One region of the Larkinella bovis genome, then DNA from elsewhere that is predicted to be linked to it. Evidence: riboswitches for the same ligand, from Rfam matches in the RefSeq annotation. Region 1 holds a riboswitch; the other holds the start of a gene.
What was found. A riboswitch is a leader RNA that binds a small molecule or an ion and turns the genes downstream of it on or off. The one in region 1 is predicted to bind thiamine pyrophosphate.
Positions count from the first base shown of each region.

Region 2: another riboswitch for thiamine pyrophosphate. It lies ahead of thiM (hydroxyethylthiazole kinase); the one in region 1 lies ahead of ACFPMF_RS23455 (TonB-dependent receptor).

Region 1 covers NZ_JBHSMA010000011.1:147,927-151,342, reverse strand. Annotated here, with positions in the region: gene ACFPMF_RS23470 (muconolactone Delta-isomerase family protein) at 1-13, opposite strand, end outside; gene ACFPMF_RS23465 (alpha/beta hydrolase) at 28-693, opposite strand; gene ACFPMF_RS23460 (ring-cleaving dioxygenase) at 751-1,692, opposite strand; TPP riboswitch at 1,848-1,945, shown strand; gene ACFPMF_RS23455 (TonB-dependent receptor) at 2,023-3,416, shown strand, end outside.
Region 2 covers NZ_JBHSMA010000002.1:357,579-360,994, forward strand. Annotated here, with positions in the region: gene fabF (beta-ketoacyl-ACP synthase II) at 150-1,394, shown strand; TPP riboswitch at 1,425-1,526, shown strand; gene thiM (hydroxyethylthiazole kinase) at 1,572-2,375, shown strand; gene thiE (thiamine phosphate synthase) at 2,372-2,995, shown strand; gene thiD (bifunctional hydroxymethylpyrimidine kinase/phosphomethylpyrimidine kinase) at 2,992-3,416, shown strand, end outside.

The DNA of each region.
Region 1 (3,416 bases):
TAAACTGACTCATCGGACGTGGTAGTTTTAAGTGTACAACTCACGAATGGGTGCGCCGGAGGTCGGCGAACCGGCAATTAACTGGTTAACAATCTTTAACTCATCTTCGTTGACTGAATGCGGAAAATTTGGATATAATTTCATTTTCACCTGGGCACCCATAGCCCGGAACACGCCTTCCGACTCGATGACGCGGTCTTTCGGAATGTGCGGATCGATGTCGCTGCACCCCAGAAAAGCCGGTGTTTCTTCCAGTTCGCCGTCGTACAGCCGGGGCGTTCCCGGCGGGCCGATCAAACCGCCACTCAGCCCGAAAACCCCGCCGTATGGCATCGCATTGCGGGCCACAAATTCCAGCGCCAGACAGGCACCCTGCGAAAAACCGAGCCAGAAAATCTGGGGTGTTTTGAAGTTATAGTCCGACTGCAGCCGGGCGCGCAGACTGCTCAGCACCTGCAGGGCCGACGACAGATGGGGCTCGTTCTGTTCGATGGGGCTCAGGAACGAATACGGATACCAGGTGCCCTGATGGGCCTGCGGGGCGATAAACGCAAAGTTATCATCGGTAATATATTCTGACAACGACAGAATATCCCGCGCGGAGGCCCCCCGCCCGTGTACCATAACCATCACTTTTGCGGCTTTTTCCAGCGGTTTTCCGGCGGTAAGGAAGTTATTAGGATCGTGTATCATCGTGTTTAGGATAAAGTAAGGGCAAAAGGTATTCATCGTACCTTCTGCCCCTGTCCGTTATTTCACTTCAATTTTCGGTAATGCCGCTTCAATTTTTGCACGACGGGGTTCGTACCACTCGGGCAATTTAAGCGTTTTCCCCAAGTCCGCAACGGGTTCATCGACGGCAAATCCCGGCGGGTTGGTCGCTACTTCGAACAAAATACCGCCCGGTTCGCGGAAATAAATGCTGTGGAAATAATTCCGATCCTGAACGGGTGTCACGTGATAACCGGCTTCCAGCAGTTGTTGTTGCAGCACGATCTGTGATTCGTCGCTATCGGTTGAGAAAGCAACGTGGTGCACCGAACCGTTGCCCTGCTGCGCCCGAACATCGGTGGGTGAATGTTTCACATCCACGTAATTCCCGGAACCGCCTTTCCCGGCCTGAAACCGGAACAAACCGGCCTCTTCGGCGACGAGAGTATGTCCCAGCGATTCGGTTAATAAGGTAACCGTATCATCCACGTTGAACTCGTTTAACGTGACGGTATGGAAACCTTTGACGGCGTGTTCGAGGGGAATAAAACCGTTCGACCAGCCGGGCCGGGAGTCGTTGTCGTGCGCCACCAGTTCGATGCCCATGCCGTCGAAATCCTCAAACCGCAGGTAGGTTTCGTTAAAGCGTTGGTAAGGACCTGTAAAGGCAATATTGAATTCATGCAGCCGATTGATCCAGAAACTCAGCGAAGCCGTCGGAACCGAAAACGCCGTATAGGTCAGTTGCCCCCCACCCTTCCGGCCCCGGGGAAAGCTTTTACCGTACGGAAAAAACGTCAGGATACTCCCCGGCGACCCGGTTTCGTCCCCGTAGTACAGGTGGTAAACATCCGGCGCATCGAAGTTGATGGTTTTTTTGACCAGCCGTAATCCCAGAATGTGCGTGTAAAAATCAACATTACCCTGGGCATCGCCGGCCAGAGCCGTAACGTGGTGTAATCCATTGACGAGCGTTTCCATGATTGCGGGAGTTTTAAAAGTAATATGACAAATTTATTTAATTGTATCGACATTTAATGTATATACATTTAAATTTCAGATACAGTTCATTGTCGTTCAATATTTCGGCAAAATGCTTTTTTGTACCATTTCCACGCTTACCTTTGCATCGCTTAATCTTACATAAGGGGTGCCTTAATACAACGGGCTGAGATTATACCCATTGAACCTGCACCGGGTAATGCCGGCGAAGGGAACGTACCGACGAACCTAAGTTCGTTAAGTTTCATTTTACCACATACATCCAGTAGATAGGTCGGCCCCTTGCCTGTCGTGAACATTTCGTATACCATGAAAAATGTGACGGTTAGGCTGTATTTCGTCAACCTAAGCTTACTCTCGGCGGTTTTTTTGCTCGCCAGTCTGCCCGCCTGGGCGCAATTTTCCATTTCCGGAACCATCAACGATGCCGACGGCGGGGTGTTACCCGGTGCAGCGGTTACAGTCGAAAGCACGTATAAAGGCACATTTGCGGATGCCAACGGCGCATTCCGTCTGACGAATTTGAAACCGGGCACCACCCAATTACGCATCTCTCTGCTGGGTTATGAGCCAGTTTTAAAAACCGTTGAATTGAATCAGGATGCTCAGATTACGGTTTCGCTGACCAAAACGGTCGTCGTTGTCGATGAGGTAGTGGTCAGTGCCACGCGCGCCAACCAGAAGTCGGCGATTGCCTACACGAACGTTTCCGGCAAAGAGCTGACGAAGCAGAATCTGGGGCAGGATATTCCGCTGCTGCTGAATTTTACGCCGTCGCTGGTGACCACCTCCGACGCGGGTGCGGGCGTCGGCTATACCGGTTTTCGGATTCGCGGTTCGGATGCGACGCGGGTTAATGTAACCGTCAACGGAATTCCGTACAATGACGCCGAATCGCAGGGTACGTTCTGGGTCAATATGCCGGATATTGCCTCATCGGTCAGCAGTATTCAGATTCAGCGGGGCGTGGGCACCTCGACCAACGGCGCGGGGGCCTTCGGTGCTTCGGTTAACGTACAAACCAACAGTCTGGAACGCAATCCGTACGGCGAGGTGGATGTGTCTGGGGGCTCGTTCAATACGCTGAAAACCACCGTAAAAGCCGGTTCCGGTTTGCTGAGTAATCACTTTGTGGTCGATGCGCGACTGTCCAGAATCGTGTCGGACGGGTATATCGACCGGGCATCGTCGAACCTGAAATCGTTTTACCTGTCGGGCGGCTGGTACGGTAAGAAAAGCTTTGTGCGGCTCAATGTGTTCTCGGGTATGGAAAAAACGTACCAGGCCTGGGATGGGGTGCCGGAAAGCCTGCTGAAAACTAACCGGACCTACAATGCCTACACCTACGAAAATGAGGTCGATAATTATCAACAGGATCATTACCAGTTGATTAGTTCGCATGAGTTGAGCAAAAACTGGCGTCTGAATGCGTCGTTGCACTACACCAAAGGCCGAGGCTATTACGAACAGTTCCGGGCCAATAACCGCCTGTCGGATTACGGTTTGCCGAACGTCGTGATCGGCGATTCGACCATCAGCCGCACGGATCTGATTCGCCGGCGCTGGCTGGATAATGACTTCTACGGGGCGGTTTTTTCGCTGGATTACAACAGTTTCGGCAAACTGACGGCCAACATCGGCGGGGGCTGGAATCAGTATACCGGCAAGCATTTTGGAGAGGTCATCTGGGCCCGGTTTGCCAG
Region 2 (3,416 bases), on a different contig from region 1:
GCTGTTTGATGATTCAAAAATACCGGGTCGGAGAAGGGACCACAACGGCGGAATGGTAACTGGTAGAGAAAAGCTGGTAACTGGCGGACAAAGCACTTTAACGAGAAACAGGAAGTCGCTTTCTTTGCAGACTCATTTAAAAATTGGTTATGTTACACCGGGTTGTTATTACTGGAATGGGCGCGTTTACCCCCATTGGCCACGATCTCCAGACTTTCTGGCGAAACGTCACGGAGGGGAAGTCGTCATTTGCGAAAATGGCCCGTTTCGATGCTTCTCTGTTCCGAACGCAGTTTGCGGCTGAAATAGCAGATTTTAATCCCTTACAATACCTGAGCCGGAATGACGTCAAACGAACGGATCGGTTCACGCAGTTTGCTCTCATTGCCGCTGAACAGGCCATTCAGGATTCCGGTTTTGACCTGGCGAAAATGGATCCGTTCGACGTAGGCGTCATCTGGGGTTCCGGACAGGGGGGCACCGAAACGCTGGAAGAACAAACGGCTGAGTTTGTGACGGGCGACGGCCATCCCCGGTTCAGTCCCTTTCTGGTGCCGAAAGTGCTGGTCAACCTGGCGTCGGGTATGATTTCGATCCGCCACGGTTTGATGGGCATCAACTACACGGCGGTTTCGGCCTGCGCCAGTTCGAACTCGGCCCTGATGGATGCGTTTAATTACATCCGGTTGGGCAAAGCCAAAATCATTGTCAGTGGCGGTTGCGATGCGGCCATTACGCCGACATCGTTCGGCGGTTATTGCTCCATGAAAGCTATGTCGACCCAGAATGCAAATCCCGAAATCGCTTCCCGGCCGTTTGATGTCGAGCGCGACGGTTTTGTGATGGGCGAAGGGGCCGGGGCCCTTGTTCTGGAAGAATATGAACACGCCCGGGCCCGGGGCGCTACCATTTATGGTGAAATGGTGGGTGCAGCCATGACCGGCGATGCCTATCACATTACAGCCACCCATCCGGAGGGGATCGGTGCCACCCGGGCCATGCAACTGGCGCTGAAAGAAGCCCGAATCAATATCGAAGAACTGGATTATCTGAATGCGCATGCAACCTCAACGCCAGTGGGTGATTTGTCGGAAATGAAGGCCGTCGCGCAGTTGACCGGGAATCGAAAAACCAACCTCTCCATCAGTGCGACAAAGTCGATAACCGGGCACTTAATGGGCGGGGCCGGGGCTATCGAAGCCATTATTTCGATTTTGGCCATGCGCGATAACGTTATACCGCCGACCATCAACACCACCGTTCGTGACCCGGCTATTCCGGACAGCCTGAACATCGTGCTGAAAGACGCGTTAGAAACCGAAGTCAGAACTGTCATGAGCAATACCTTTGGTTTTGGCGGCCACAACGGTATTGTGGTTTTTCAGAAAATCTAAAACCGTATTCCAAAATCGCCTACCTTTACCGGGCAACTTTAGGGGTGTCGGTGCCGAATTGGGCCGACTGAGAGCACACCCTCATCACCTGATGCCGTTCATACGGCCGTAGGGAAAAGTTACCGGAAACCGCTCGCCCCCGTTAAAGTTGCTGTTTATGAACTCCTTGACAGCACTATGTTTCCAACACCCCAATCCATCTGGACCGATGTCACGCAGATTCGTGCGCAGGCTCCGCTGATTCACAACATCACCAACTTTGTCGTCATGAACAACACGGCCAACGCTCTGCTGGCCGTCGGGGCCTCGCCCGCCATGGTGCATGCGCCCGAAGAAACCGCCGATTTTGTGGCTATTTCCAGTGCGTTGGTGGTCAACATCGGCACCCTGGACGAAAATTTTGTCGCCGGAATGAAACAGGCCATGCGTCGGGCAAAAGACCTAGGTAAGCCGATTGTGTTTGACCCGGTGGGCGTGGGAGCCACACCGTACCGAAACCGGGTCAGTGCGGAACTGCTGACCCTGTCGGCTCCCGAGATCATTCGGGGAAACGCTTCTGAAATTATGGCGCTGGCCGGTCTGGATGCCCAGACGAAGGGAGTCGATAGCCTGTTCGGATCCGATGCGGCCGTTGATGCGGCTCACCAACTGAGCCGGTCGCTGGGTTGTGTCGTGGTGGTCAGTGGGGCGACGGATTATATTATTCGCGGGGAGCAAACCGCAGCGATTGCCAACGGGCACCCGTTGATGACCAGGGTGACGGGGATGGGTTGTACGGCAACGGCACTGACCGGCGCGTTTGCTGCGGTCAATGCGGATTATTTCCAGGCCGCTGCGCACGCGATGGCGGTGATGGGAGTGGCGGGCGAAATGGCGGTAGAAAAACAAACCGCACCGGGTAGTTTGCAGGTCAATTTCCTGGATGCCCTGTACCAGTTGACCGCGTCGGATATTGCTGACCGTCTGAAAATCAACGAATGATGCACGGACTCTATTTAGTGACTGATGCCGGATGCGCTGGTCAGGCGGGTCACACACTCCCGTTTGTGGTTGAAGAAGCCTGCCGGGCGGGCGTTCAGTGGGTGCAGGTCCGGGAGAAAACCGCATCGACGCGGGCGTTTGTCGAACTCGCGGCTGAACTAAAGCGGATTACCGAAACCTACGGTGCTAAACTAATCATCAACGACCGGGTCGATGTGGCGCTGGCGGTTGATGCCGACGGCGTTCATATTGGGCAGGACGACATGCCACCCACGATGGTGCGCAACCTGATTGGGCCGGATAAAATCATTGGTCTTTCGATCAACAATCTCGCCGAACTGGAAAGTGCGGAAGGGCTTGCGATTGACTATATTGGGGCTGCTACGGTATTTCCAACCGCCACCAAACAGGATACGTCAAGCTTGCTCGGGCTGGAGGGTTTACGGGAAATCTGCCGCCGGTCCCGGTGGCCCGTGTTTGCCATTGGTGGGATCAAGGCCGGAAACCTGCAGGCGGTTTTGCAGGCCGGCGCTGCGGGAGCAGCGGTGGTTTCGGCGATTTGTGGCCATCCGTCGCCTTACGAAGCGACCCGTCAACTCAATCAACTTCGAAACGGATGAAAACCTACGCGCGTGCACTAACCATCGCTGGTTCCGACAGTGGCGGTGGGGCCGGGATTCAGGCGGACCTCAAAACCTTCGCGGCCCTGGGTTGCTACGGAATGTCGGTTCTGACGGCGTTAACCGCCCAGAATACCCAAGCGGTCACCGGGATTCTGCCCGTACCGCCCGCGTTTATTGCCGAGCAGCTCAAGGCGGTTTTGGGGGATATCGGTGTCGATGCCGTTAAAATTGGCATGTTGCATTCGCCGGAAGTGATTGTCCAGGTGGCAAAAACGCTCCGGGAATTTGCGGTGACAAACATCGTTCTGGACCCGGTCATGGTGGCTAAAAGTGGGGATAAATTATTGCAGGACGAAGCCGTGGATGCGCTGAAATCCCAGTTGTTCCCCCTTGCCACCGTTATTACGCCGAATCTGCC